Regions from separate parts of the Streptomyces sp. SudanB5_2050 genome, predicted to be linked through region 2. Evidence: riboswitches for the same ligand, from Rfam matches in the RefSeq annotation. Region 2 holds a riboswitch; the other holds the start of a gene.

Region 1 (14,270 bases), 1.3 Mb from region 2:
GTCGGCGGCCGGGGGCGGGGAGCCCGCGTCCAGCGCCCCGGCCAGTTCCGGCTGGGCGTCGCGGAACTTCTCGCCGATGCGCTGGCGGAAGAGCGGGTCGGTCTCCACGGCGGCGGCCATGGCGTTGCCGGCGAACTTGGTCCTGCGGTTCGGGGCGAACCGGGCGTACTGCCGCAGCTGGGCGGGCAGCTCACCGAGGGTGAGCCCGCCGAAACCGTCGGAGACGATCTGCACGACCCTGCGGCGCACGCCGTCGGGCAGCGGGCGGTCGAGCACCTCGGCGGCGCCGTCGCCCGGCTCCCCGCCCCGTGTCTCCACCATCCGTCACCCCAATGCCTCTGCGCGATCCCGTACGGGATCACCTCACGCGGGGGCCGCTCCCCTGATCAGGAGTCGGCACCCGGCCTGTCCACGAGTTCCACCTGGTCCACGGCGTTGCACCAGCGGCACCGCACCGACTCGATGGTCTCACTGAGCACCTCGCGCTCCTCGACCTTCGGCTCGCCGGCCAGATCGAGGTGCACGTACTCGACCACCTTCGAGGCCCGGGTGACGTCGAAGCGGGTGAGGTTGCCGCAGAGGGTGCAGCGCCACCGCGTCGTCTCGGTCGGCAGGGGAACCGTCATCGTGGCTGTTCGCTCTCTTCCAGTGTCGGTGACGCGCCGGGCTCCCCCGGTGCGTGTGGCTCGTAACCCTACGGCCTGGCGGGTACCCGACGCCCGCGTGTCCACGGCGGCGAGGCGGCCTGGGTGGGTGCGTCCCGTTACGTCATGCTCTGTATTCATGATCCGCAACTGGAACACGGCGGTCCGCAGAACGGTCGGGACGCTCGGCGGGGCCCGCCGCACGGGCCGCCGGACCGCACCCGTGACGTACACGCTGATCACCATGTGCTGCCTGCTGTTCCTGGTCAGCCCGGCGGCGGGCCTGAATCCGGCGTACGGCACCGGCGAGGAACTGCTCGCCGCGCAGCGCGCCTACTTCCGGCGCTGGGGCGTGGTCCCCGCAGAACTGTTCGAGGACTCCCCCGGCTCGGCCCTCACCCCCGCGACCGCGCTCTTCGTCCACGGCAGCTGGGTGCACCTGCTGGGCAACATGCTCTTCCTGTACGTCTTCGGCGCGATGACCGAGGAGCGGATGGGCCGGCTCCAGTTCGCGCTGTTCTACCTCGGCTGCGGCTACCTGGCCCTGCTCGGCTACGCGGGCGCCAACGCCCACTCCCAGCAGTCCCTGGTCGGCGCCTCCGGGGCGATCTCCGCGGTGCTCGGCGCCTTCCTCTTCCTCTTCCCGCGGGCCCGGGTCACCAGCCTGCTGCCGTTCCTCTTCTTCCTGCCGCTGCGCTTCCCGGCCTGGATCGTGCTGCCGTTCTGGGTGTGGCTCCAGTGGACGGCGGCGGGCCGGGCGGGCGACGGACCGGGGGTGGCCTACCTCGCGCACCTGGTGGGCTTCGGGCTGGGCTTCGCCTTCGCCTGGGTGCGGTTCGGGCCTACGACTAGAGTGAAGGGCGTTCCAGTGGCGGCGCCCGAGGGAGAGAACCAGCCGTGATCAGCGCGATCGTCCTCATCAAGACCAGCGTGGACCGCATCCCCGAGATCGCGGAGCAGATCGCCGCGCTGGAGAACGTCAGCGAGGTCTTCTCCGTCACCGGCACCTACGACCTGATCGCGATGGTGCGGGTGAAGGAGCACGAGGACCTCGCCGAGGTCATCCCCGGCCGGATCAGCAAGATCCCCGGCGTGGAGGGCACGGACACGCACGTGGCGTTCCGGACCTACTCGCAGCACGACCTGGAGGCGGCGTTCGCGATCGGGCTGGACAACTGATTCCGGCCCCCGGGCCGGACGCCGGATGAAGAGTTCTTCATCCCGGGCTCATCGTCGCCGCCGGGTACCGGGCGCAGTATCGAAGGCATGGTCTTCTCACGCCGGATGGCGGCCCTGGCGGCCGTCGTCCTGATCCCGCTCGGCATCGCCGCGACGAGCTTCGCGCTCACCGACAGCCCACAGGAGCCGAAGGTCCCGTCCAAGGTGGAGCTGGAGAGCGGCTCCCCCACCCCGACGCCCACCTCCTCCTCACCCGAGCCGACGCCCAGCGACCAGGTGGTGACCCGGCCGCCGGTGACCGACAGCCCCCCGGATGACGACGATGACGACGACCGAGGCCAGGGAACCGGGGACGACTCGGGCGCCGAAGGAACCGCCGACGACGGACCCGGCGACGACGGCTGACCGTGAGCGCCGCCGGATCTCGGCCCGGGTCCGCATCCTGCTCTGGCTGCTGCTCGTGATGGCGGTCGCCCTCGCGTCGGTGGCCGCGACCACCCGCTCGATCCTGCTGCGCGACACCGACCAGCGGATCAACGGGCTGCTCGCGCAGGAGGCCGGGGAGTTCGCCAACTTCGAGGACCAGGGCTTCGACCCGGAGACCGGCCTGCCGTTCACCGACCCCGAGCGGCTGCTGAAGGTCTTCCTGCAACGGCAGTACGCCGACCTGGACGAGGAACTGCTCGGCCTGGTCGGCAAGGTGGGCGACCGTCCGACCAAGTTCGTGCAGCAGCGGGAGATCCCGGTCGCCCTGCCCCTGCACAAGGACGGCGACGCCCTGCGCCGCATCTACGCCTCGCCCGACTCCACCGGCACCCTGCACCGGCCCGAGGGCGAGGTCCGCTGGGCCAAGGTCACCGTCGCCCGGTACGGCGGCGAACCGGCGGCGGCGTTCGTGGTCGCCTTCCACCCGGGGCGCGAACAGCAGCGCGCCGACGAGGTGTTCCGCGTGCTGCTGGCCATCTCCGGCGTCGCGCTGCTGATGACGACGGGCATCGCCTGGGTGGTCGCGGGCCGCATCCTCAAGCCGGTGCGGCTGGTGCGCACCACCGCCGCGCAGCTCACCGAGCAGGACCTGACCCGGCGCATCCCGGTGCACGGCAACGACGACGTGGCGGCGCTCGCCGAGACGTTCAACGCCATGCTCGACCGGCTGGAGCGGGCCTTCGCCGCCCAGCGCCGCTTCGTCGACGACGCGGGCCACGAACTGCGCACCCCGATCACCATCGTGCGCGGCCACCTGGAGCTGATGGGCGACGACCCGGCGGAACGGGAGGAGACCGTCCGCCTGGTCACCGACGAACTGGACCGGATGAGCCGCATCGTCGAGGACCTGTTGCTGCTCGCCAAGACCGAACGCCCCGACTTCGTCACCCCCGAGCCGGTCCAGCTCGCCGAACTCACCGCCGACGTCTACGTCAAGGCCCGCACCCTCGGCGAGCGGGACTGGGTGCTGGACGGGGTCGCCGACCGCGAGGTGCGGCTGGACCCGCAGCGGATCACGCAGGCCATGGTGCAGCTCGCGCAGAACGCCGTGCAGCACACCACCGCCGGCCAGACCATCCGCATCGGCTCCCGCGCCGACGGCGACCGCGTCGAGCTGTACGTAGCCGACTCCGGCCCCGGCGTCCAGCCGCAGGACGCCGAGGTCATCTTCGAGCGCTTCCGGCGCGGCACGGCCCGGCGCGGGGTGCGCGGGACCGGCGCGGGGCTCGGGCTGTCGATCGTGAAGGCGATCGCCGAGGGCCACGGCGGGCGGGTCGGCCTGCGCACCACCGAGGGCGGCGGGGCCACCTTCGTACTGACACTTGATTCCGACTGATCGCGGAAGAGGCACGTCCATGAACCGCATCCTCATCGTCGAGGACGAGGAGCGCATCGCCTCCTTCGTCGAGAAGGGCCTGCGCGCCAACGGCTTCACCACCACCGCCGTCGCCGACGGCGACGCCGCCTACGAGTACGCCCTGACCGGCGGGTTCGACCTGGTCGTCCTGGACATCGGGCTGCCCGGCCGGGACGGCTTCACGGTCCTGCGCGAGCTGCGCGAGTCCCGGGTGACCACCCCGGTGATCGTGCTGACCGCCCGGGACTCCGTCCGGGACACGGTGGCCGGGCTGGAGGGCGGCGCCGACGACTGGATGACCAAACCGTTCCGCTTCGAGGAACTGCTGGCCCGGGTACGGCTCAGGCTGCGCACGGCGGCCCGGGCGCCCGAGGTGACGGTGCTGAGGTCGGGGGCGCTCAGCCTGGACCTGCGCACCCGCCGGGCCCGCGCCGGGGAGCGCACCGTCGACCTGACGGCCCGTGAGTTCGTCCTGCTGGAGCTGTTCCTGCGCCACCCGGGGCAGGTACTGTCCCGCGAGCAGATCCTGTCGCACGTGTGGGGCTACGACTTCGACCCCGGCTCCAACATCGTGGACGTGTACGTGCGGGCGCTGCGCAAGAAGCTCGGGGCACAGCAGGTCGAGACCGTGCGCGGGATGGGATACCGGCTGCCGGCCTGGTGAAGTTTCCTTCATGTGACGCTCATTGAGGACTCACCGCCTCCGTGAACCCTCGTTGACGTGACGTTGAACCCCCGCCTCGCGGCGGCCCTCTGCGTGGCCCTGTCCCTGTGCGCGCTGCTGGCGGTCCCCGCCAACTTCCCCGCCCTCGGCGGCGACGCGCGCCTCACCCTCGCCGTGTTCGCGCTGGCGACCTGCGCCTGGATCGCCACCCCGATCGACGACACGTACATCGCGCTGGGCGCCGGACTCGCGCTGACGGCGACCGGCGTGATCAGCAGCGACACCCTCTTCGGCACCCTCGGTGACGACACGGTGTGGCTGCTGATCTGCGCCTTCGTGCTCGCGGCCGCGGTGACGCGGACCGGCCTCGCCGGGCGGGCCGCCGCCTTCCTGGTCGGCGGGGCGCGCAGCGTACGGCAGTTGGTGCACCTGACGACGGCCGCGCTGGTCGTCACCGCCTTCGCGGTGCCGGCCACCTCGGGCCGGGCGGCGCTCGCGCTGCCGGTGTTCCTCGCCCTCGCCAAGGCGCTGGCCGACCGGAAGCGGCTGGTGGTGATGCTGGCGCTGCTCTTCCCGACCGTGATCCTGCTGTCGGCGGTGGCGACGCTGATCGGCGCGGGCGCGCACCTGATCACCGTGTCCGTGCTGTGGGAGGCGACCGGGGACCGGATCGGCTTCACCCAGTGGCTGCTGCTCGGGCTGCCGCTGGCGGTGGCCTCGTCCCACCTGGCCGCCGAGACCGTGCTGCTGACGACCACGCGGCGGGCGGACCGCGCGGGACCGGTGCGCATCACCGCCGAGGAGATACAGCGGCACAGCGAGGACCCGGTCACCGGCCCGTGGACCCAGGCGGAGAAGCGCTGCGCCCTGCTGCTGGCCACGGTGGTGGCCCTGTGGTGCAGCGAACCCCTGCACCGGGTCCCGCCCGCGGTGGTGGCGCTGATCGGCGCCGTCGTCGCCTCCTCCCCCGCGCTGGGCACCGTACGCCTCAAGGACGCGCTGAAGACCGTGCCGTGGTCGCTGCTGCTGTTCATGGCGGCGACCATGGCGATGGGCGTCGCGCTCGCCGACTCCGGCGCGGCGAAGTGGCTGGTGTCCGGGCTGCCCGCGGACGTCGCGCCGGCCGTCTTCCTCGGGGTCGTGGTCGCGGTGAGCACCGCCGCCCACCTGGTCCTCCAGTCCCGCTCGGCCCGCTCCTCCGTCCTGGTGCCCCTGGTGATCGCCGCGGCCGCGGGCGCGGGGGTCAACCCGGTCGCCGCCGCGCTCGCGTCCACCGCGGCGGCCGGCTTCTGCCACACGCTCCCGGCCTCCGCCAAGCCGGTCACGCTCTTCTCCGACCTCCCCGGCACCCCCACCTACACCCCGCGCGACCTGCTGCGGCTGTCCGCCGTCCTGGCACCGCTGACCGCCGCGCTCGTGCTGTTCTTCGCCGCCGCGGTCTGGCCGCTGCTCGGCGTACCCGTGACCCGTTGAAGGAGCCCGACATGTCTTCCACGTCCTCAATGTCCTCGGTCCCCTCCCTGCTCGGCCGGGTCGCCGTGGCCCCCAGCGGCTTTAAGGAGTCGCTGTCCGCCCAGGCCGCCGCCGACGCCATCGCGGCCGGTGTCCGCCGCGTCCTGCCGGACGCCGAGATCGACCGCATCCCGCTCGTGGACGGCGGCGAGGGCACCGCCCGCGCGCTGGCCGCCGCGACCGACGGGCGGCTGGTCGCGCTGGCCGCCACCGGCCCGGTCGGCGAGCCCGTCGGCACCCACTTCGCGCTGCTCGGCGACGGGGACACCGCGGTGGTGGAGATGGCGGCCGTCGCGGGTCTGTCCCTGGTCCCCCGCGCCCTGCGCGACCCGGGCGCCACCACCACGTACGGCGTCGGCGAGCTGATCCGCGCCGCGCTGGACACCGGCGCCCGGCGCATCCTGGTGGGCTGCGGCGACTCCGGTACGTCCGACGGGGGCGCGGGGGCGCTCCAGGCGCTCGGCGCCCGGCTGCTGGACGCGGACGGCTTCGAACTCCCCCGCGGCGGACGGGAACTGGTCCGCCTCGCCCGCGTCGACCCGGCGGGCCTGGACCCCCGGCTGAGGAAGGTGGAACTGCTGGTCGCGTGCAACCCCTTCAACGTGCTGTGCGGGGAGCGGGGCGTGGCGCGGGTGTTCGGTCCGCAGAAGGGGGCGACGCCCGCGCAGGTCGAGGAGTTGTCGGCCGGTCTGGAGAACTGGGCGCGCGTCCTCACCCGCGACCTCGGCGTCGTCGGCGCCGATCTGCGCACCGGCCCCGGCACCGGCGCCTCCGGCGGGCTGGGCGCGGGGCTGGCCGCCGTCGGGGCCCGGCTGCTGCCCCGCTTCGACGTCCTGCTCGACCACCTGGACCTGGACGCCCGCCTGGCCCGCGCCGACCTGGTGCTCACCGCCGAGGGCGCCCTCGACCACCAGACGCCGCGCGGCAAGGTCCCGGCCGAGGTCGCCCGGCGCGCCAAGCTGCACGGCCGTCCCGTCCTCGCCCTGGCCGGCACGCTGGGCGAGGGCGCGCACGAGGTCCCCGGGGTGGACGCCTTCCACGGCATCATGCCGGCGCCGATGGCCCTCGCGGACGCCCTCGTGCGCGCCGCCGAACTCCTCACGGACGCCACCGAGCGGGCGCTGCGGATGGTCCTGCTGGGCTCGCGGCTGCCGGGCCGGCCGGGTCAGCCGGCTGCGGTGCCCGCGGTGGTGCCGGCGGCGGCGGACGTGTCGGGCACGCAACGCCCGTCCTCGGTGCGGTAGTTCCACCGGGCGCCGTCGCTCACCAGCTCCTTGACGGCGGCCACGAAACGCTCGACGTGCTCGTCCGGGGTGCCCGCGCCGAAGCTGACGCGGATGGCGTTGAGGGACCTCTCGCCGGGCGCGGCCTCCGGGGCACCGCACTCGCCCTGCGTCCCCGGGTCGCTGCCGAGCAGGGTGCGCACCAGCGGGTGGGCGCAGAACAGGCCGTCGCGCACACCGATCCCGTACTCGGCGGAGAGCGCGGCGGCGAAGTGGGAGCTGTTCCAGCCGTCGACGACGAAGGAGAGCACGCCGACGCGCGGGGCGTCGTCGCCGAAGAGGGACAGGACCCGCACCTCGGGCACCTCGGCGAGCCCTTCCCGTACCTTCCCGATCAGGTACTCCTCGCGGGCGACCAGGGTGTCGAAGCCGGCCTCGGTGAGCGCCTTGCAGGCCGAGGCGATCGCGTAGGCGCCGATGACGTTGGGCGAGCCCGCCTCGTGCCGGGCGGCGCTGTCGTGCCAGCGCACGTCCACACCGCCGTCCGCGCGCCGGGAGACGCTGCGGCTGGCGCCGCCGCCCGCGAGGTACGGCTCGGCCTCGCGCAGCCAGTCGGCGCGGCCGGCGAGCACGCCGGAGCCGAAGGGGGCGTAGAGCTTGTGCCCGGAGAAGGCGACCCAGTCCACGTCCAGGTCGCTCACCGAGACCGGGTGGTGCGGGGCGAGCTGGGCGGCGTCCAGCACGATCCGGGCACCGTGGGCGTGTGCGGCGGCGGCCAGTTCGCGCACCGGCCACAGTTCACCGGTGACGTTGGAGGCGCCGGTGACGCAGACCAGGGCCGGGCCGTACGGCTCCCGGGCGGCGAGGGCGCGCTCCAGGGTCTCGACGGCCTGCGCGGGGGTGCGCGGGGCGTCCAGGTACGTCACGTCCGCGTCGCGCCAGGGCAGCAGCGAGGCGTGGTGCTCGGTCTCGAAGACGAAGACCCGGCAGCCGGCCGGGAGCGCGCGGGCGAGGAGGTTCAGGGAGTCGGTGGTGGACCGGGTGAAGACCACCTGGTCGCCGTCCCGGCAGTCCAGGAACTCGGCGACGGTCCGGCGGGCGTTCTCGAACAGGTCGGTCGACAGCTGCGAGAGGTACCCGGCCCCGCGGTGCACGCTGCCGTAGTACGGGGCGTAGGCCGCCACGTCGTCCCAGACCCGCTGGAGGGCGGGCGCGCTGGCGGCGTAGTCGAGCGCGGCGTAGGTGACCTCCCCGCCGGTGACGAGCGGGACGGTGACATCCCGGCCGAGAACGGGCAGCGGGGTGGCGACAGCGGTGGGCACGGACATGGCGGACTCCCGTGAAAGAGCAGCGCGCGGCAGGGCGCTGTGAAAGAAAGAAAGGAAGGGGATGTGCGGAGGCGGGGCTCTGCGGCCCTATCGCATTCGCTGATTCACGGGAGACTCCCTCGAACGACCCAGGACCCCTGGTTTCGCGAGGGGTCCGCGCTTGCCGTGGACCTTGCTGTCCACGACCTGGTCTTCACCCGGGGCACCCCGCCACGGACGGAGGGTTGCCGGACAGTCGGCCGGGGCCTCATGACTGTCACTCATGACCTGTCGAAAAACCTAGGGGAAGTGATCGGCGTCCCGCAACCCGAGTCCGGATCGCGGGACGCACGTCACACGGGACGGTGGGCGGGTCAGGCGTGGGTCGCCGCCACCCAGCGCTCCAGGGCCTGCCTGGCGGCGCCGGAGTCGATCGACTCGGCGGCCCGGTCCATACCGGCGCGGATCTGCTCGGTGAGCGACCCGGCACCGGGCTCCAGGGCCACCAGCGCCGCCGCGGAGTTCAGCAGCACCGCGTCCCGCACCGGGCCCGTCTCCCCGGCCAGCAGCCGACGGGCGACATCGGCGTTGTAGGAGGCGTCGGCGCCGCGCAGGGCCTCGACCGGGACGAGTTCGAGGCCGACGTCCCGCGGGTCGAAGGTCTCCTCGGTCACCCGGCCGTCCCGCACCACCCAGACCCGGGAGGTGGAGGTGGTGGTCAGCTCGTCCAGGCCGTCGTCGCCGCGGAAGACCAGGGAGGAGTGGCCGCGCTCGGCGAAGACACCGGCGATGATCGGCGCCATCCGGGCGTGCGCCACGCCGATCGCCTGGGCCTTCACCCTGGCCGGGTTGGTCAGCGGTCCCAGGAAGTTGAACACCGTGCGGATGCCCAGCTGGCCGCGGGCGGCCGCCACGTGGCGCAGCGCGGGGTGGAACTTCACGGCGAAGCAGAAGGTGATGCCGCCTCCTCGGCGACCTCCGCGACCCGCTTCGGCGTCAGCTCCAGATTGACGCCGAGCTTCTCCAGGACGTCGGAGGCCCCGGACGCCGAGGAGGCGGCCCGGTTGCCGTGCTTGACGACCTTGGCGCCGGTGCCGGCCACGACGATCGCCGACATGGTGGAGATGTTGACGGTCTTGGCGCCGTCGCCGCCGGTGCCGACGATGTCGACCGTCTCCCCCGGCACCTCGATCACGTTGGCGTGCGCGTACATGGTGCGGACGAGACCGGAGATCTCCTCGACGGTCTCCCCCTTGAAGCGGAGCCCGACCGCGAAGCCGGCGATCTGCGCGTCGGTCGCCTCGCCGCGCATGATCACGTCCAGCGCCCAGGCGGTCTCGTCGGCGGTCAGGTCGCGGCCGTCCGCCAGCCCGTTCAGCAGGGCGGGCCAGGAGCGGCCCGCCGCGGTGTCGCCTCCAGCGGGGGTCAAAGCGCTCATGAGCCGCTCCTGAATCGTGTGCGTGGCGGAAAGAAGGTGTGCTCCCACCCTATCCAGCGCCGGGCACGGCGAAGGGCCCCGTCCGCGGAACGGACGGGGCCCTTCGACCGTGGTGTGGCGACGCTGGAGGGTCAGTGGTGGCCGTGGCCGCTCGTGATCTCCTTGTACTCCTCGACGGTCGGCTTCGGAATCTGCGACTCCTCGCCGTAGTACGACTTGCTGAGCTTGGCGCGCAGCTTCTCGGTGCGCTTCACCTTGCGCTCCACGCCGTTCTCGTCGACCGTCGGACCGATCTCGACCGGCTTGTACTGCTCGTGCGCCGTGAGCGTGTGCAGCTGCTCCTGGCTGAGCGGCTCGTGCACCTCGATGAACTCACCGTGCGGCAGGCGCTTGATGATGCCGGACTCGCGCCCGTGCAGCACCTTCTCCTTGTCCCGGCGCTGGAGGCCGAGGCAGATCCGCTTGGTGATCACGAAGGCGATGACCGGGCCGACGAAGAACCCGATGCGCACGAACCAGGTGACCGCGTTGATCGACAGGTGGAAGTGCGTGGCGACGATGTCGTTGCCACCACCGATCAGCATGATCATGTACGCGGTGACCCAGGCGACGCCGAAGGCGGTACGGGTCGGGGCGTTGCGCGGGCGGTCCAGGATGTGGTGCTCGCGCTTGTCCCCGGTCACCCACGACTCGATGAACGGGTAGAGGGCGATGATCGCCAGGAAGAGACCGAAGATCACCAGCGGGACGAACACACCGAGGACCAGGGTGTGACCCCAGAAGTTGATCTCCCAGCCCGGCATGGCGCGGACCAGACCCTCGGCGAAGCCCATGTACCAGTCGGGCTGGGCGCCCGTGGACACCTGGTCCGGCCGGTAGGGGCCGATGCTCCAGATCGGGTTGACCGAGGCGATGCCGGCGATGGCCGCGATGACACCGAAGACCAGGAAGAAGAAGCCTCCGGCCTTGGCCATGTACACCGGCAGCAGCGGCATGCCGACCACGTTCTTGTTGGTCTTGCCGGGACCCGCGAACTGCGTGTGCTTGTGGTAGAAGACCAGGATCAGGTGGCCGACCACCAGACCGAGCATGATGCCCGGCAGCAGCAGGATGTGGATCGAGTAGAACCGGGCGACGAAGTCGGTCCCGGGGAACTCCCCGCCGAACAGGAACATCGAGATGTACGTGCCGACGATCGGCACGGACAGGATCGCGCCCTGCGTGAAGCGGACACCGGTGCCGGAGAGCAGGTCGTCCGGGAGCGAGTAGCCGGTGAAACCGGTGAACATGCCGAGGACGAACAGCAGGAAGCCGAACAGCCAGTTGATCTCACGCGGCTTGCGGAACGCGCCGGTGAAGAAGACGCGCATCATGTGCACGAACATGCCGGCGAGGAAGATGATCGCCGCCCAGTGGTGGATCTGCCGGATCAGCAGACCGCCGCGCACGTCGAAGCTGATGTCGAGCGTCGACTTGTACGCCTCACTCATCAGCTGTCCCTGCATCGGGATGTAGCTGCCGTGGTACTCCACCTCGTTCATCGACGGGTGGAAGAACAGCGTCAGGTACACACCCGTGAGGATGATGATGATGAAGCTGTAGAGGCAGATCTCACCGAGCATGAAGGACCAGTGGTCCGGGAAGATCTTGCGCATGTTGGCCTTGGCCAGGGAGTAGATCCCGAGCCGGCCGTCGGCCCAGTCGGCGACACGTTCGCCGGCCGGGGCCTTCCCGCGAGAGCGGGGTGCTTCGTTGGCTGCAGTACTCATCCGCGCTCCCAGAATGCAGGACCGACGGGCTCCTCGAAGTCACTGAGGGCCTCGAGGTAGCCCTCGTCGTTCACGCCGATGCGCAGCTGCGGCAGGGCGTGACCGGCGGGACCGAAGATCACCCGGGCACCGTCGGCGAGGTCGAAGGTGGACTGGTGGCAGGGGCACAGAGCGTGGTGCGTCTGCTGCTCGTACAGCGAGATCGGGCAACCGACGTGGGTGCAGATCTTCGAGTACGCCACGATGCCCTCGTGGGACCACTCGAGCTCCCGCTTGTCCTTGATGGCCTCCGGCTCCAGCCGGATGATCATCAGGGCCGCCTTGGCGATCTCGTTCTGGAAGCCGTGGTCGTGCTCCTCCAGGCCCTCGGGCTTGGCGAAGGTGAGGGAACCGACCGCGATGTCCGACGGACGCATCGGCTCGTTCGTGTTCATGTTGACGAGCAGCTTGCCCTTGGACCACAGCGTGTGGCGCAGCTTGGTCCCGGGCAGCGGACCGAGGTCGCGCAGCAGGACGACGCCGGAGAGCGGCACCAGCGTGAGCGCGCCCAGCATCGTGTTGCGGATCAGCTTGCGCCGGCCGATCACCGACTCCTTGGCGCCCTGCTTGAAGTCCGCGTGGACCTTGGCACGGACCTCGGGAGACGCCTCGATCGGGTGGCGCTCGTCGGCGACCTCCTCGTCGGACATCAGGGTGCGCGCCCAGTGGACGGCGCCCGCGCCGATGGTGAAGAGCGCCACGCCCAGCGTCAGGCCGAGCGCGAGGTTCATCGCGTTGATGTGCCCGAGCGGCCAGACGTAGATCGACTTGTCGTGCGGGATCGCGACGAACGAGGCGATGAAGCCGATGGTGGCCAGCATCGACACCGTGAACAGCAGGGCGACCGTGCGCTCGGACCGCTTGGCGGCCCGCTCGTCGATGTCCTGGATCCGGTGCTCGTGGGGCGGAAGCCCCGGGTCGGCGAACGGGTTCTTCTCGTCGGCCGGCTTCGGCACGTGGGTGCCGCCCTGCTCAGCGGGCAGGTTCTCTTCTGGAATGTCTTGGCTACTCATGACTTCTTGGCCTTTGCGGTGCGAGCGGCGACCCACACGGCGACGGCGATGCAGGCGCCGAGGCCGAAGATCCAGCCGAAGAGGCCCTCACTGACCGGGCCCAGGCCGCCCAGCGAGAGACCGCCGGGGTCCACGGTGTCGTCGCCGTTGACCGCGTCCAGGTAGGCGATGATGTCCTTCTTGTTCTGCTCCGACAGCGTGGTGTCGGGGAAGGAGGGCATGTTCTGCGGGCCGGTCTGCATGGCCTCGTAGATGTGCTTGGGGTCGACATCCTCGAGGGTGGGCGCGTACTTGCCGTGCGTCAGCGCGCCGCCCTTGCCGGTGAAGTTGTGGCACTGCGCGCAGTTGGTGCGGAACAGCTCGCCACCCTTGGCGGTGTCCGCGCCCTCCGGGCCGTACTTCTCCTCCGACGGGACGGCCGGACCGGCACCCAGCGAGGCGACGTAGGCCGCCAGCTGGTCGATCTCCGCCTGGGAGTAGATGACCTTCTTGCGCGGGACCTGCGCGCCCGGCTGCTGGGCCGGCATACGGCCGGTGCCCACCTGGAAGTCGACGGCCGCGGCGCCCACGCCGACCAGGCTCGGACCGTCGGTGGTGCCCTGACCTCCGGTGCCGTGGCAGCTGGCACAGCCGACGGCGTAGAGCTTCTTGCCCTCTTCGATGGCGAGGGACTGGGCGGTTTCATCGGCCTGCGCCTTGTCCGCGGGTGCGAACGCGGCGTACAGCCCCCCTGTGCATGCCAGCGCGAGGAGTAGGACGACGAGCGCCGCCAGCGGGTGGCGTCGTCGTGCGGAGAGCTTTTTCACGGATTACCCCGGTGTCAGGATCTTCTGCGTCGATGCTTCTGGTATTGCGCGGGTGCGTGCCGCGACTACTTGATCATGTAGATCGTGGCGAAGAGGCCGATCCAGACGACATCGACGAAGTGCCAGTAGTAGGACACGACGATGGCGGCGGTCGCCTGCTCGTGAGTGAACCTCCGGGCCGCGTAGGTGCGGCCGAGGACCAGCAGGAAGGCGATGAGGCCGCCCGTCACGTGCAGTCCGTGGAAGCCGGTGGTCAGGTAGAACACCGAGCCGTACGGGTCCGACGAGAGCGAGAGGCCCTCGTGCTTGACCAGCTCGGTGTACTCGAACACCTGACCGCCGATGAAGATCGCACCCATCACGAAGGTGACGATGAACCACATCCGGAGCTTCTTCACGTCCCCGCGCTCGGCCGCGAACACGCCGAGCTGGCAGGTGAGGGAGGAGAGCACCAGGATCGTGGTGTTCGTCGCGGAGAACGGGAAGTTCAGCGCGTCGGCCTTCTCGGACCAGAAGTCCGGGCCGGTCACCGATCGCAGGGTGAAGTACATCGCGAAGAGGGCCGCGAAGAACATCAGCTCGGAACTCAACCAGATGATGGTTCCGACGCTGGTGAGGTTCGGCCGGTTGACCGACGGGTGCGCGTGCCCGGTTTCTACTGTCGTTGCTGTCGCCACGACCGACATTATGTCGGTCGCTTATCCCGCCCTCACCCCGGGGGGTGCCGTTCGGTGTGTTCCCCCCGTCTGTACTGCCCGGATGGCCCATCGAACGGACCGTCGAAGCCGTGTCCGAACCAGTGTTGACGGGCAGTGGGAGGGAGTAGCATCCGC
Region 2 (14,270 bases):
GGTCCGGGGCCACGGCGGCCAGGTCGGCGACGGTGGGGCGCAGGCCCAGCTCGGCGGCGAGGACGGTGCCGATGTCGCGGGCGAGTTCGTCGGAGAAGAAGGTGCCCGGCACGCTCTGGGCGACGGCCCGGTGGAAGAGGCCCGCGGCACGGGGCACGGCCAGCAGGGAGGCCACGGAACCGGCGCCCGCGGACTCGCCGAAGACCGTGACCTGCCCGGGGTCGCCGCCGAACGCGGTGATGTTGTCCCGCACCCACTCCAGCGCGGCCACCTGGTCCAGCAGGCCGCGGTTGGCGGGGGCGCCCTCGATGCGGGCGAAGCCCTCCATGCCGACGCGGTAGTTGAGGGTGACGACGACGAGGTCGCCGTCCTCGGCGATGCGGCGGGCGTCGTAGCCGGGGCTGCCGGAGTGGCCGAGCCGGTAGGCGCCGCCGTAGATCCAGACCATGACCGGGCGCCGGGCGGCCGGGTCGGGGGCGGGGGTCCAGACGTTGACGGTGAGCCAGTCGTCGCCCTCGGGGAGGGCGGCGGGCGGGCCCGCGATCCCCGTGTCCTGCGGGGGCGGCGGGCCGAAGGCGAACGCCTCGCGCACGCCGTCCCACGGGCGGGCGGGGCGCGGGGCGGCGAACCGGGCCTCGCCGACCGGCGGTTCGGCGAACGGGATGCCGCGGAAGACGGTCAGTCCGTCCTCCCGGCGTCCGCGCACCGCACCGGCGGCGGTGCGCACCACGGGTTCCGGAACCTCGGGGTCGGTCATGGATCACTCCCTCACTGGACGCCGCTGGACGTACGTACGGCAGTAGTTGGTGATCCCACGGACCTTACGCCGCGGTGCGCCGCCGGTGCGGGCCGGGTCAGCTGAGGGTCTTCAGCGACGCCGCGTCGAAGGGCGTCAGTTCGCCGAAGCGGCCGGACAGGACCTTCCGTGCCCACTGCGGGTCCTGGAGCAGCGCCCGGCCGACGGCGACGAGGTCGAACTCGTCGCGCTCCATGCGGTCCAGCAGGTTGTCGAGGCTGCCCAGCGCGGCGCCCTCGCCCTGGAAGGACTGGGTGAACTCGCCCTCCAGGCCCACCGAGCCGACGGTGATGGCGGTCTTGCCGGTGAGCTTCTTGGTCCAGCCGGCGAGGTTGAGGTCGGAGTCGTCGAACTCGGGCTGCCAGTAGCGGCGCGTGGAGGCGTGGAAGGCGTCGACGCCGGCCGAGGCGAGCGGGGCGAGGATCGCCTCCAGCTCCTCGGGGGTCTCGGCGAGACGGGCGTCGTAGGCGTCCTGCTTCCACTGCGAGTAGCGGAAGATCACCGGGAACTCCGGGGAGACCTTCTCGCGTACGGCGGCCACGATCTCGGCGGCGAAGCGGGTGCGGGAGACCGGGTCGCCGCCGTAGGCGTCGGTGCGGCGGTTGGTGCCCGCCCACAGGAACTGGTCGACGAGGTAGCCGTGGGCGCCGTGGATCTCCACGCCGTCGAAGCCGATGCGCTCGGCGTCGGCGGCGGCCCGGGCGAAGGCGCCGATGACGTCGTCCAGGTCGCGCTGGGTCATCGCCTTGCCGGTGACCTCGTCCTCGCCGATGCGCAGACCGGAGGGGCCGACGGCGGGAGCCTCGGGGAAGGGCTGGTCGCCCTGCTTGCGGACCATGCCGATGTGCCAGAGCTGGGGCACGATGGTGCCGCCCGCCGCGTGCACCGCCTCGGCGACCTTCGCCCAGCCGGCCAGCTGCTCCTCGCCGTGGAAGCGCGGCACGCGGTCGCTCTGCCCGGCGGAGTCGTGACCGACGTAGGTGCCCTCGGTGACGATCAGGCCGACGCCCGCTGCGGCACGGCGGGAGTAGTACGAGACCACGTCCTCGCCGGGGATGCCGCCCGGGGAGAACATCCGGGTCATCGGGGCCATCGCGATGCGGTTGGGGACGGTCAGGCCGTTGATGGTGGCCGGGCGGGCGAGGATCTGGGCGGCGCGCGAGGCGGCGTCGGCGGCGGTGACGGTCACGTGGGGGCTCCTCTGGAGGTACCGGTCAGTATGTGCATGCGCATGAACCTGCCCGGCACAACCGGAACCCCCGCCCCGCCCATTCCGACCGCCCGCCATCAGTGGCGCAGGTCACAATCCGACCCGGTGCGCGGCCCCGCGGGTCCCGGAAACGCCCGAGGGCGGCACCCCCCTGTCGGGGAGTGCCGCCCTCGGTCCGTACGGGACGGCCGATCAACCGGAACCGGTCGATCAGAAGTCCATGTCACCGCCCGGCATGCCGCCCGGAGCACCGGCGGCGGCGGCCTTCTCCGGCTTGTCGGCGATGACGGCCTCGGTGGTGAGGAACAGCGCGGCGATGGAGGCGGCGTTCTGCAGCGCGGAACGGGTCACCTTCGCCGGGTCGATGATGCCCTCGGCGATCATGTCGACGTACTCACCGGTCGCGGCGTTCAGGCCGTGGCCGACGGTCAGGTTGCGGACCTTCTCCACGACGACGCCGCCCTCGAGACCACCGTTGACGGCGATCTGCTTCAGCGGGGCCTCCAGGGCGAGCTTCACGGCGTTGGCGCCGGTCGCCTCGTCACCCGTCAGCTCCAGCTTCTCGAAGACCTGGGAGGCCTGGAGCAGGGCCACGCCACCACCGGCGACGATGCCCTCCTCGACGGCCGCCTTCGCGTTGCGGACGGCGTCCTCGATGCGGTGCTTGCGCTCCTTGAGCTCGACCTCGGTGGCGGCACCGGCCTTGATGACGGCCACGCCGCCGGCCAGCTTCGCCAGGCGCTCCTGGAGCTTCTCGCGGTCGTAGTCCGAGTCGCTGTTCTCGATCTCGGCGCGGATCTGGTTGACGCGGCCGTTGACCTGGTCGGTCGAGCCGGCGCCGTCGACGATGGTGGTCTCGTCCTTGGTGATGACGACCTTGCGGGCGCGGCCCAGGAGGTCCAGGGTCGCGTTCTCCAGCTTGAGGCCGACCTCCTCGGAGATGACCTCGCCGCCCGTGAGGATGGCGATGTCGCCGAGCATGGCCTTGCGGCGGTCGCCGAAGCCCGGGGCCTTGACGGCGACGGACTTGAAGGTGCCGCGGATCTTGTTGACGACCAGGGTCGACAGGGCCTCGCCCTCGACGTCCTCGGCGATGATCAGCAGCGGCTTGCCCGACTGCATGACCTTCTCCAGGAGCGGGAGCAGGTCCTTGACGTTGGAGATCTTGGAGTTGGCGATCAGGATGTACGGGTCGTCGAGGACGGCCTCCATACGCTCCATGTCGGTGGCGAAGTACGCCGAGATGTAGCCCTTGTCGAAGCGCATACCCTCGGTGAGCTCCAGCTCCAGACCGAAGGTCTGGGACTCCTCGACGGTGATGACGCCTTCCTTGCCGACCTTGTCCATGGCCTCGGCGATCAGCTCGCCGATCTGGGTGTCGGCGGCGGAGATGGAGGCCGTGGAGGCGATCTGCTCCTTGGTCTCGACGTCCTTCGCCTGCTCCAGCAGGGCGGCGGAGACGGCCTCGACGGCCTTCTCGATACCGCGCTTCAGGGCCATCGGGTTGGCGCCGGCCGCGACGTTGCGCAGACCTTCCTTGACCAGGGCCTGGGCGAGAACGGTCGCCGTGGTCGTACCGTCACCGGCGACGTCGTCCGTCTTCTTGGCGACTTCCTTGACCAGCTCGGCGCCGATCTTCTCGTACGGGTCCTCGAGCTCGATCTCCTTGGCGATGGAGACGCCGTCGTTGGTGATCGTGGGCGCGCCCCACTTCTTCTCGAGGACGACGTTGCGGCCCTTGGGGCCGAGCGTCACCTTGACGGCGTCCGCGAGCTGGTTCATGCCGCGCTCGAGGCCGCGCCGCGCCTCCTCGTCGAACGCGATGATCTTGGCCATGTGAAGTGGTCCCTCCAGGACTGGGGGTGATTCCTTCGGACCGCGCCCGCGCCCGCGACGGACGGCTCGCCGGCCTCGTGGTTCCTTCCCCACCCGGCCCGCGGGCCTCACCGACCCGGTCCTTCGTTGTCACTCTCACCTTCAGAGTGCTAACGCCAATGATTAGCACTCGCCCCCATCGAGTGCAAGCGCCTCCGGGGGATCCGACCCCTCGGTCAGCCACCCGCGAACAAGGGACGGGCAGGCCGAAGGGCCCGCACCCCGGCTGGGGTGCGGGCCCTTCGGAGAAGAACCGTTCGCTTGCGGTGGCCGAACGTCTCAGGCGCTGAGGCGGACCATGTCGGCCTGCGGGCCCTTCTGACCCTGCGAGATCTCGAACTCGACCCGCTGGCCTTCTTCGAGGGTGCGGTAACCGTCCATCTGGATCGCGCTGTAGTGGACGAAAACATCCGCACCACCGTCGACCGCGATGAAGCCGTACCCCTTCTCCGCGTTGAACCACTTGACGGTGCCCTGAGCCATGCCTAACTCCCCTATTACTGGCCCTTGCACAGATCCACACTTCGCGGACCCGGGTCAGACCTCACCCCCCAACGACTGGGGGCGTGCGCCGGAACGCGTCGACCGCGGCTGAATGTATCTGTCCAACTGCCGTCTGCAACAGGTCAATCGGACGAGAAATCTGGACGCACCCGGCCCGGAATATGGCGAACTTTCGCCTGAATTCGGGTCAAGTCGGGTGACGCAAAGGGCACAAAAGCCGCGAAATACGCTCACACTTTGGCTGCATCTTGTCGGACGCAAAGCAGGAATTCAGGGATCCGGATCTGTCGATCGGGAGCGCGTTCCCCAACTCTACCGCGCTCAATCACATGGAATTGCCCCCTCCGTTTCTCTCACGGAGGGGGCAATGGGCACTACGAGGCGTGTCAGCCGCCGGCGACCGCCGGGATGATGGAGACGCCCGCGCCGTCCGGCGTCGCGGTCTCCAGGCCCTGCTCGAAGCGGACGTCGTCGTCGTTGACGTAGACGTTGACGAAGCGGCGCAGCTTGCCCTGGTCGTCCAGGACGCGGGCGGCGATGCCGGTGTGGTTCTTCTCCAGGTCGGCGATGACCTCGCCGAGGTTGGCGCCGTCGGCGCTGACCTCGGCCTGCCCGCCCGTGTAGGTGCGCAGGATGGTCGGGATACGAACGGTCACGCTCATGCGAGGCCAGCCTCTCGGAAGGAGTCCAGGTTGGGTCGGATGGTGGCGGTGAGGCCGGTGCCGGCCACCGCGTCGAGGGTCTTGAGGCCGTCGCCGGTGTTGAGGACGACGGTCGTCTTCGACGGGTCGAGCAGGCCGCTCTCGACGAGCTTCCTGGTCACGCCCACCGTCACGCCGCCGGCGGTCTCCGCGAAGATGCCCTCGGTGCGGGCGAGCAGCTTGATGGCGTCGACGACCTGCTCGTCGGTCACGTCCTCCACCGCACCGCCCGTGCGGCGCGCGATGTCGAGGACGTACGGCCCGTCCGCCGGGTTGCCGATCGCCAGCGACTTGGCGATGGTGTCCGGCTTCTGCGGGCGTACGACGTCGTGCCCGGCCTTGTACGCGGTGGACACCGGCGAGCAGCCCTCGGCCTGGGCGCCGAAGATCTTGTACGGCTTGTCCTCGACCAGCCCGAGCTTGATCAGCTCCTGCAGACCCTTGTCGATCTTCGTGAGCTGGGAGCCGGACGCGATCGGGACGACGATCTGGTCGGGCAGCTTCCAGCCGAGCTGCTCGCAGATCTCGTAGGCGAGGGTCTTGGAGCCCTCCGCGTAGTACGGCCGCAGGTTGACGTTGACGAAGCCCCAGCCCTCGCCGGCCGGGTCGCCGATCAGTTCGGAGCAGAAGCGGTTCACGTCGTCGTAGTTGCCCTCGATGCCGACCAGCTCACCGCCGTAGACGGCGGCCATGACGACCTTGCCCTGCTCCAGGTCGTGCGGGATGAACACGCAGGAGCGGAAGCCGGCGCGGGCGGCGGCGGCGCCGACGGCGCCGGCCAGGTTGCCGGTGGAGGAGCAGGAGAGGGTGGTGAAGCCGAAGGCGCGGGCGGCCTCCAGGGCCTGGGCGACGACGCGGTCCTTGAAGGAGTGCGTCGGGTTGCCGGAGTCGTCCTTGACGAAGAGCTTGCCGGCCTCGACACCCAGCTCGCGGGCGAGGTTGTCGGCCTTGACCAGCTTGGTCCAGCCCGGGTTGATGTTCGGCTTGGTCGCCACGTCGGCGGGGACGGGCAGCAGCGGCGCGTAGCGCCAGATGTTCGCGGGGCCCGCCTCGATCCGCTTCCGCAGCTCCTCGGCGTCGTACGAGGAGAAGTCGTAGGCGATCTCCAGCGGGCCGAAACACTCCTCGCAGGCGAAGACCGGGCCGAGCGGCACGCGGTGACCGCATTCGCGGCAGGAGAGCGCCGCGGCGGGACCGAGGTCGACCGGGGAGGCGGCGGAGGGGGTGGGAGCGGTGGTGTCGGTGGTGCTTTCGACAGTCTGCACAGCCATGTGAGGCGAGGCCCTTTCTCCTCATCTTCCTCACGACGCATCTCGCCGTGAGACGGATTTGGCACCTTCCCTAGCCGGGAGCCTCGCCACGTCCGTGTGACAAGAACCGACTGGAGGGTTGCCGGGGCTTCATCGGGCCGTATCCCTCTGCCCCTCTGGATGAGCGGTGTTCAGTTGTTGATCTGTTGGTCGCAGGTCACGCGGCGACCCCGGCATGCGATGGTCACCCGCGTTGTTCAAGACTGTAACCGACGGCCATGACTGTTGAGATAGTCGTCCGAACCGCGAGATGGATCACAGAGGGAGCCTTTGACCGTGCTGGATGAAGTCGAGCGCTGGCTGGCCGCACGCTCCTGGTCCGTGACGGACCGGCCCCTCCAGCAGCTCCTGGCCGCCAAGCAGGCCGGCGGCCAGACGGTCAGCGTGGTGCTGCCCGCCCTCGACGAGGAGGAGACCGTCGGCGAGATCGTCTCGGTGATCCGCCGGGAGCTGATGGAGCGGGTCGCGCTCGTCGACGAACTGCTGGTGGTGGACTCCGGCTCGCGGGACCGCACGTCGGCGGTGGCCGCGGCGGCCGGCGCCCGGGTCGTGCACCGGGACGCGATCCTGCCGCGCGTCCCCGCGGTACCGGGCAAGGGCGAGGTGCTGTGGCGCTCGCTGCTGGTCACCGGCGGCGACATCGTCTGCTTCGTCGACGCCGACCTGCGCGAGTTCCGCGCCGACTTCGTCTCCGGCATCGTGGGCCCGCTCCTCACCGACCCGGACGTGCACCTGGTCAAGGCCATGTACGACCGTCCGCTCGGCGCGGCCCCCGGTCAGGGCGGCCGGGTCACGGAGCTGATGGCCCGCCCGCTGCTCAACATGCACTGGCCGCGGCTGGCCGGCTTCGTCCAGCCGCTCGGCGGCGAGTACGCGGCCCGCCGCTCCCTGCTCGAACGGCTCCCCTTCCCCGTCGGCTACGGCGTCGAGCTGGGGATGCTGGTCGACGCCCTGCACCTGGTGGGCCTGGACGCCCTCGCCCAGGTCGACGTCGGCGTCCGCAGACACCGGCACCAGGACGGCCAGGCACTGGGCCGCATGTCCGCCGCCATCTACCGCACCGCCCAGCTCCGACTGGCCCGCGGCCACCTGGTCCGCCCCACCCTCACCCAGTTCGAACGCGGCGCCGAGGGCTTCGAGCCGCGCACGTACTCCGTGGACACGGAGGAACGCCCTCCGATGATCCAGATAGCGGAGTACGCGACCCGACGGGTCGCGTGACGCCGGGACACCTCGACCGACGACGCCGTCCGGCCGGCGCCGGGTGTGACCGAATCGGCGCCGAAGTGGTCGGTGGGCACGTTTGAGGTTTTCGGGGCCGGGCTAGGTTGAGGCGTATGGCTGCAAGCTTCGGTGCTGCTCAGGTGCTGGTCGCCTCCAATCGGGGGCCTGTCTCGTACGAGGTGCGGGAGGACGGTTCGCTCGACGCCAAACGGGGCGGGGGCGGGCTGGTCTCCGGACTGTCGGCCATCGGGCCGGACGCGGGGGCGCTGTGGGTGTGCTCCGCGCTGGGGGACGGCGACCGCGAGGCGGTGCGGCGCGGGGTCGGCGAGGACGGCGTGCGGATGCTGGACGTGCCGGCCGACGTGCACGCGGACGCGTACAACGGGATCGCGAACTCGGTGCTGTGGTTCGTGCACCACATGCTGTACCAGACACCGCTGGAGCCGGTCTTCGACGCGGAGTTCCGGCTGCAGTGGGCCTCCTACGAGAAGTACAACCGGGCCTTCGCCGAGGCGCTGGCCGAGGAGGCCGCCGAGGGCGCGGTCGCGATCGTGCAGGACTACCACCTGACGCTGGTGCCGGGGATGCTCCGCGAGCTGCGGCCGGACCTGCGGATCGGCCACTTCTCGCACACGCCCTGGGCGCCGGTCGACTACTTCCGGCTGCTGCCCGACGACATCGCCGAGCAGGTGCTGCGGGGGATGCTGGGCGCGGACCGGCTGGGGTTCCTCACCCGGCGCTGGGCGGACGCGTTCACCGCGTGCTGTGACGCGCTGGTGGGCGGGGTCGGCGACACCCGGATCGGGGTGCACGGGCTGGGAGCGGACGCGGACTTCCTGCGGGAGCGGTCGCACCGGGCCGACGTGGACGAGCGGATGGCCGCGCTGCGCGAGGAGATCGGCACGGCGCCCGAGGGCGGGGCGCGCCGCACCATCGTGCGGGTGGACCGGACCGAGCTGTCCAAGAACATCGTGCGGGGGCTGCTGGCCTACCGGGAACTGCTGGCGGGGCGGCCGGAGTGGCGGGAGCGGGTCGTGCACGTCGCGTTCGCCTACCCGTCGCGGCAGGACCTCGCCGTGTACCGGGACTACACCGCCGAGGTGCAGCGGGTGGCGGAGTCGATCAACGAGGAGTTCGGTACGGCGGGGTGGACCCCGGTCGTGCTGCACGTGAAGGACGACTTCGCGCGGTCGCTCGCGGCGTACCGGCTGGCGGACGTGGCGCTGGTCAACCCCGTCCGGGACGGGATGAACCTCGTCGCGAAGGAGGTGCCGGTCGTCTCCGACGAGGGGTGCGTGCTGGTGCTGTCGCGGGAGGCGGGCGCGTACGAGGAGCTGGGCGAGGACTCGGTGGTGGTGAATCCGTACGACGTCTCCGGGACGGCGGAGGCTCTGCACGAGGCGTTGTCGGTGGGGGCCGGGGAGCGGGCCGAGCGGTCGAAGCGGCTGGCCGCGGCGGGGACCGCCCTGCCGCCGGGGCAGTGGTTCCTCGAGCAGCTGAGGGCGTTGCGGGACTGAGCGAGGGGGCCGCACCCCGCGTCACGGGGTGCGGCCCGCGCCCACACGTGCCTCCCCCGCCGCAGGCCGCAGGAGGCGGCTTACGTGAGGCGGGCCGCCAGGGCGCGCAGGAGGCGCACCACTCCCTCCGGGCCGTCGACCACCACGTCGGCACGTTCGCGCAGGTCCGGGACCTCGTCGCTGCCGCTGCAGACCAGGAGGCCGGGGGTGCCCTCGGCGCGGAGAGTGTCGACGGCGCCGAAGGCGGGGAGGTCGCCGAGGTCGTCGCCGGCGTAGAGGACGGCGCCCGCGCCCAGTTCGCGGACGTGGTCCCGGAGGGCGGCGCCCTTGTCCATGCCGGGCGGGCGCAGTTCCAGGACCATGCGGCCGGGTTCGACGATCAGGCCGCTGCGGGCGGCCAGGTCGGTCAGCGGGGCGCGCAGGGCGTCGAAGGCGGCCCGGGGGTCGGGGGCGCGGCGGGTGTGGACGGCGACCGCGTGGCCCTTGTCCTCGGTCCGGACGCCCTCTCCCGCGCCGGACCGCTCCAGGAGGCCGGGCAGCTCGGCACGGACGACGGCGACCCCGGGGTGCGGGTCGGGGGTGGTGAGGACGCCGGTCGCGGCGTCCCAGCGTTCGGCGCCGTAGTGGCCGAGGACGACGAGGTGGTCGAGGCCGGGGACGTCCGCGAAGCCTCCGTTGCGGACGGCGACCTCGGCCGGCCGGCCGGTGATCACCGTGACGGCGGCGACCTTCGGGGCGAGGGCCGCGAGGGCCGGTACGGCGTCCGGGTGGGCGCGGGCCCGGTCGGGGTCGGCGACGATGGGGGCCAGCGTGCCGTCGAAGTCGAGGGCGACCACCGCGCGGCCGGGGTCGGCGAGCAGGGCGTCGAGCCCTTGGCGCCCGGCCGCCGTCGCGGGGGTCGGCAGGTGGTCCGGGGAGTCGTCACGGATGGTTTCCTGGTGGCTGCCCATACGGCGAACCTATCCCGCTCCGGCGGAAGGGAACCTCATCACCGCGACCTCGGCACCGCGACCGCCTCACCGCCCCCTCGGCACCGTCACCGCGTGCGCCGCCCTCACCGCTCCGAGCGGCGCGACTCCCGCACCCGGCGCAGCCGGTTCACGGTCACCGGGTCGGCGGCCAGGGCGCGGGGGTCGTCCAGGAGGGCGTTGAGGAGCTGGTAGTAGCGGACGGGGGCCAGGCCCAGCTCCTCGCGGATCGTCCGCTCCTTCGCGCCGGGGCCGGAGAAGCTCCGGCGTTCCAGCGCGAGGATGTCCAGCTCCCTGCGTCCCAGCTCCATGTACGGCACCGTACCGCCCGCCGCCGACACCGGCCCTACTCCGCGCTGCCCGCCCGCATCGCCGTGGCCTGGATCTGGCCGAGGACCTCCTTGGGGCTGGCGCCGGGGGCGACGGCCTGGCCGATGCGCTTCTTGATGTCCGCGCTGACCGCGGCCCAGGAGGTCTTGCCGACCGGGTACAGCTCGGAGAGCAGCAGCTCGTCCAGGAAGGGCTTGAGGTCCTGGTCCTCCTTGGCCGTGCTCATGGTCTGGGAGGCGGAGGTGGTCACCGGCAGCAGGTCGTAGCGGCGGGAGAAGTCGAGGACGTTCTCGTCGTTGTAGACGAAGTCGAGGAAGTCGCCGATCTCCTCCTGGTGGCCGTTCTTCTTGAAGGCCGTCATCCAGTCGGTGACCCCGAGGGTGTTCCTGCTCGCGCCCTCGACGCCGGGGGTCGTCACCATGCCGTACTTCACGCCCTTGTCGGACGCCGCCTTCATCAGCGTGGGGTGCCCGTTGAGCATGCCGACCTCGCCGTTCGCGAAGGCGGCGAAGGCGTCGGCGCGGTCGAGCTTGCCGGGGGCGACGGGGCCGGTCAGGCCCTTGGCGACCAGTTCGTCCCGCAGCCAGGTGAAGGTGGTGACGTTCTGCGGGGAGTCGATGGAGTAGGTGCCGACGTCGTCGGTGTAGCCGCCCCCGCCGCTCAGCATCCACTGCATGGTCTCGGCCGGCGCCTCCTCGGGGCCCAGCGGCAGCGCGTACGGGTACTTCACGCCCTCCGCCTCCAGCGCCTCGGCGGCGTCGGCGAGGTCGTCCCAGCTCTTGGGCGGGGTGATGCCGGCCTTGTCGAAGAGGGTCTTGTTGTAGAAGAGCACCCGCGTGGAGGCCGCGAAGGGCAGACCGTACTGGGCGCCGTTGACCTGGCCGGCCGTGGAGAGCTGGGAGACGAAGTTCGCCTGGACCGGGATGGAGAGCACGTCGTCGGCCCGGTAGAGCAGGCCCTGGTCCGCGTAGTCGGAGTAGGCGCCGATCTGGGCCAGGTCGGGCGCCTCGCCGGCCTCGACCATCTCGCGGACCTTCCGGTCCACGTCGTTCCAGGAGTAAACCGTGACGTCGACGTTCACGTCGGGGTTCTTGGCCTCGTACGCCTTGGCCAGTTCGTCCCAGTAGCCCTGGGAGGAGTTGGCCTTGCTGTCGCCGTAGTCCGCGGCGACCAGCTTCAGCGTCACCTCGCCGGAATCGCCGGTGAGCCCGCAGCCGCCGAGGACCGCCGTCATGCCCAGTGCGGACACCACCGCGATCGTTCCTGTTCTACGCCGCTGCACCCTGATTCCCCAACCCTGCCGACGACCCGCGTCGTGCACTGCTCGCGCTGCTTTTCACTCGTTCGCGGATTCGCGCTTGTGCGCTTGTCCGGTTACCGGATTAAGGTCTACACCACGTCAGTGGACTAGACCTCTCCCGGGTCGACGGGCCACACTGTCCCCGTGAGACATGTCATCGCCCTCGATGTGGGCGGCACCGGGATGAAGGCCGCCCTGGCGGGGCCGGGGGGCGAGCTGCTGCACCAGGCCCGCCGGGCCACCGGCCGCGATCGCGGGCCCGACGCGGTCGTCGAGGGCATCCTGGACTTCGCCGCCGAGCTGCGCGCCCTGGGCGTCGACCGGTTCGGCGAGCCCGCCCGCGCCGCGGGCGTGGCGGTCCCCGGCATCGTCGACGAGGAGCACGGCACCGCCGTCTACGCGGCCAACCTCGGCTGGCGCGACGTACCCCTGCGGGCGCTGCTCGGCGAGCGGCTCGGCTCCGTCCCGGTCGCCCTCGGCCACGACGTGCGCACCGGCGGGCTCGCCGAGGGGCGGATCGGGGCCGGGAAGGGCGCCGACCGGTTCCTGTTCGTGCCGCTGGGCACCGGCATCGCGGGCGCCATCGGCATCGACGGCCGGGTCGAGTCGGGCGCCCACGGCTTCGCCGGGGAGATCGGCCACGTCGTCGTACGGCCCGGCGGCCTTCCGTGCCCCTGCGGGCAGCGCGGCTGCCTGGAGCGGTTCGCGTCCGCGTCGGCGGTCAGCCAGGCGTGGGCCGAGGCGTGCGGCGACCCGGACGCGGACGCCGCCGACTGCGCGAAGGCCGTCGACTCGGGGGACCCGCGGGCGCTCGCCGTGTGGCAGGACGCCGTGGACGCGCTCGCCGACGGACTGGTCACCGCGCTCACTCTGCTGGACCCGCGCGTCCTGATCATCGGTGGCGGCCTGGCCGAGGCGGGGGAAACCTTGTTCTCACCGCTGCGGGACGCCGTCCGGCGGCGCGTCACCTTCCAGAAGTTGCCCCGGATCGTCCCCGCGGCGCTCGGGGACACCGCCGGCTGCCTGGGCGCCGGGCTGCTGGCCTGGGACCTGCTCGGCGCCGACCCGCACGGCCCGGGCCCGCACGGTACCGGCCCGGACGGCACCACCCCCACGACCACGACTCCTCCGGAGGTAACCACCTGATGGCCCCAAGCAAGGTTCTCGCCGGTGCCCGGGTGGTACTGCCCACCGGGACCGTGGACGACGGCCGCGTGATCGTCGACGGCACGCGGATCGCGGACACGGCTCCCCCCGGGGCGGATGTCGTCGACGTGTCCGGCCACTGGGTGGTCCCGGGCTTCGTCGACCTCCACAACCACGGCGGCGGCGGCGCCTCCTTCGCCGGCGGCACCGCCGAGGACGTCCTCCAGGGCGTCGAGACGCACCGGCGGCACGGCACCACCACGGTGGTCGCCTCCGCCGTCACCGGCGACCTGGACTTCCTCGCCCGGCACGCCGGGATGCTCGCCGAGCTGGCCCAGCAGGGCGAGATCGCCGGCATCCACTTCGAGGGGCCGTTCATCTCCCCGTGCCGCAAGGGCGCCCACGACGAGCAGCTGCTGCGCGACCCGGACCCGGCCGAGGTCCGCAAGCTGGTCGACGCCGCGCACGGCCACGCGAAGATGATGACGCTGGCCACCGAGCTGCCGGGCGGCCTGGACTCCGTACGGCTGCTCACCGAGCACGGCGTGATCGCGGCCGTCGGGCACACGGACGCGACGTACGAGCAGACGGTGCAGGCCATCGACGCGGGCGCCACGGTCGCCACGCACCTGTTCAACGCGATGCCGCCGCTCGGTCACCGCGCCCCGGGCCCGATCACGGCGCTGCTGGAGGACGAGCGGATCACCGTCGAGCTGATCAACGACGGCACCCACCTGCACCCGGCCGCGCTCCAGCTGGCCTTCCACCACGCGGGAGCCGCCCGGGTCGCCTTCATCACCGACGCGATGGACGCGGCCGGCTTCGGCGACGGCCGCTATCTGCTCGGCCCGCTGGAGGTCGAGGTCGCGGACGGCGTGGCCCGGCTGGTGGAGGGCGGCTCGATCGCGGGCTCCACGCTCACCCTGGACCGCGCCTTCAAGCGGGCGGTGACGGTGGACGGGCTGCCCGTCGGGGACGTCGTCGCGGCGATCTCCGCCAACCCGGCCCGGCTGCTCGGCCTGGACGACCGGATCGGCTCCCTGGAGGCCGGCAAGGACGCCGATCTGGTGGTGCTGGACGACGCGTTCGACGTGGTGGGTGTGATGCGCCGGGGCGATTGGGTGGTCGATCCCCGACTGGGCTGATCCGTCCCCGGATCCGGCCCCGGCGGCCGGATCCGGGGGCTGGGCCGACCGCCCCCCGTTTGGCATGATCGTGTCGTGGAGCACGGCTCCGCGGGCACACCAGCCGCAGACGATCGGGGGAGGTCGGCACGGTGATCCTCACCGTCACGCTCAACACCGCGCTGGACATCACCTACCGCGTCCCGGGTCTGAGGCCCCACGCCTCGCACCGGGTGACCGAGGTGACCGAGCGTCCCGGCGGCAA

What was found. A riboswitch is a leader RNA that binds a small molecule or an ion and turns the genes downstream of it on or off. The one in region 2 is predicted to bind S-adenosylmethionine.
Region 1: another riboswitch for S-adenosylmethionine. It lies ahead of ACFZP7_RS10355 (aminotransferase class V-fold PLP-dependent enzyme); the one in region 2 lies ahead of thrC (threonine synthase).

What each region holds. Positions count from the first base shown of each region.
Region 1 is NZ_OZ186760.1:2,309,393-2,323,662, forward strand. Features, by position in the region: gene ACFZP7_RS10310 (NYN domain-containing protein) at 1-321, opposite strand, end outside; gene ACFZP7_RS10315 (hypothetical protein) at 387-626, opposite strand; gene ACFZP7_RS10320 (rhomboid family intramembrane serine protease) at 784-1,545, shown strand; gene ACFZP7_RS10325 (Lrp/AsnC family transcriptional regulator) at 1,542-1,823, shown strand; gene ACFZP7_RS10330 (hypothetical protein) at 1,911-2,228, shown strand; gene ACFZP7_RS10335 (ATP-binding protein) at 2,146-3,645, shown strand; gene ACFZP7_RS10340 (response regulator transcription factor) at 3,665-4,330, shown strand; gene ACFZP7_RS10345 (SLC13 family permease) at 4,388-5,803, shown strand; gene ACFZP7_RS10350 (glycerate kinase) at 5,815-7,086, shown strand; gene ACFZP7_RS10355 (aminotransferase class V-fold PLP-dependent enzyme) at 7,008-8,393, opposite strand; SAM riboswitch class IV at 8,545-8,661, opposite strand; partial or broken gene trpD (anthranilate phosphoribosyltransferase) at 8,747-9,810, opposite strand; gene ACFZP7_RS10365 (cytochrome bc complex cytochrome b subunit) at 9,942-11,579, opposite strand; gene ACFZP7_RS10370 (ubiquinol-cytochrome c reductase iron-sulfur subunit) at 11,576-12,631, opposite strand; gene ACFZP7_RS10375 (c-type cytochrome) at 12,628-13,437, opposite strand; gene ACFZP7_RS10380 (heme-copper oxidase subunit III) at 13,503-14,123, opposite strand.
Region 2 is NZ_OZ186760.1:3,580,171-3,594,440, forward strand. Features, by position in the region: gene ACFZP7_RS15870 (carboxylesterase/lipase family protein) at 1-757, opposite strand, end outside; gene ACFZP7_RS15875 (NADH:flavin oxidoreductase) at 855-1,985, opposite strand; gene groL (chaperonin GroEL) at 2,217-3,842, opposite strand; gene ACFZP7_RS15885 (cold-shock protein) at 4,161-4,364, opposite strand; gene ACFZP7_RS15890 (MoaD/ThiS family protein) at 4,772-5,047, opposite strand; gene thrC (threonine synthase) at 5,044-6,357, opposite strand; SAM riboswitch class I at 6,376-6,523, opposite strand; gene ACFZP7_RS15900 (glucosyl-3-phosphoglycerate synthase) at 6,673-7,617, shown strand; gene ACFZP7_RS15905 (trehalose-6-phosphate synthase) at 7,734-9,137, shown strand; gene otsB (trehalose-phosphatase) at 9,218-10,087, opposite strand; gene ACFZP7_RS15915 (DUF3263 domain-containing protein) at 10,192-10,416, opposite strand; gene ACFZP7_RS15920 (extracellular solute-binding protein) at 10,452-11,717, opposite strand; gene ACFZP7_RS15925 (ROK family protein) at 11,919-12,881, shown strand; gene nagA (N-acetylglucosamine-6-phosphate deacetylase) at 12,881-14,026, shown strand; gene ACFZP7_RS15935 (1-phosphofructokinase family hexose kinase) at 14,158-14,270, shown strand, end outside.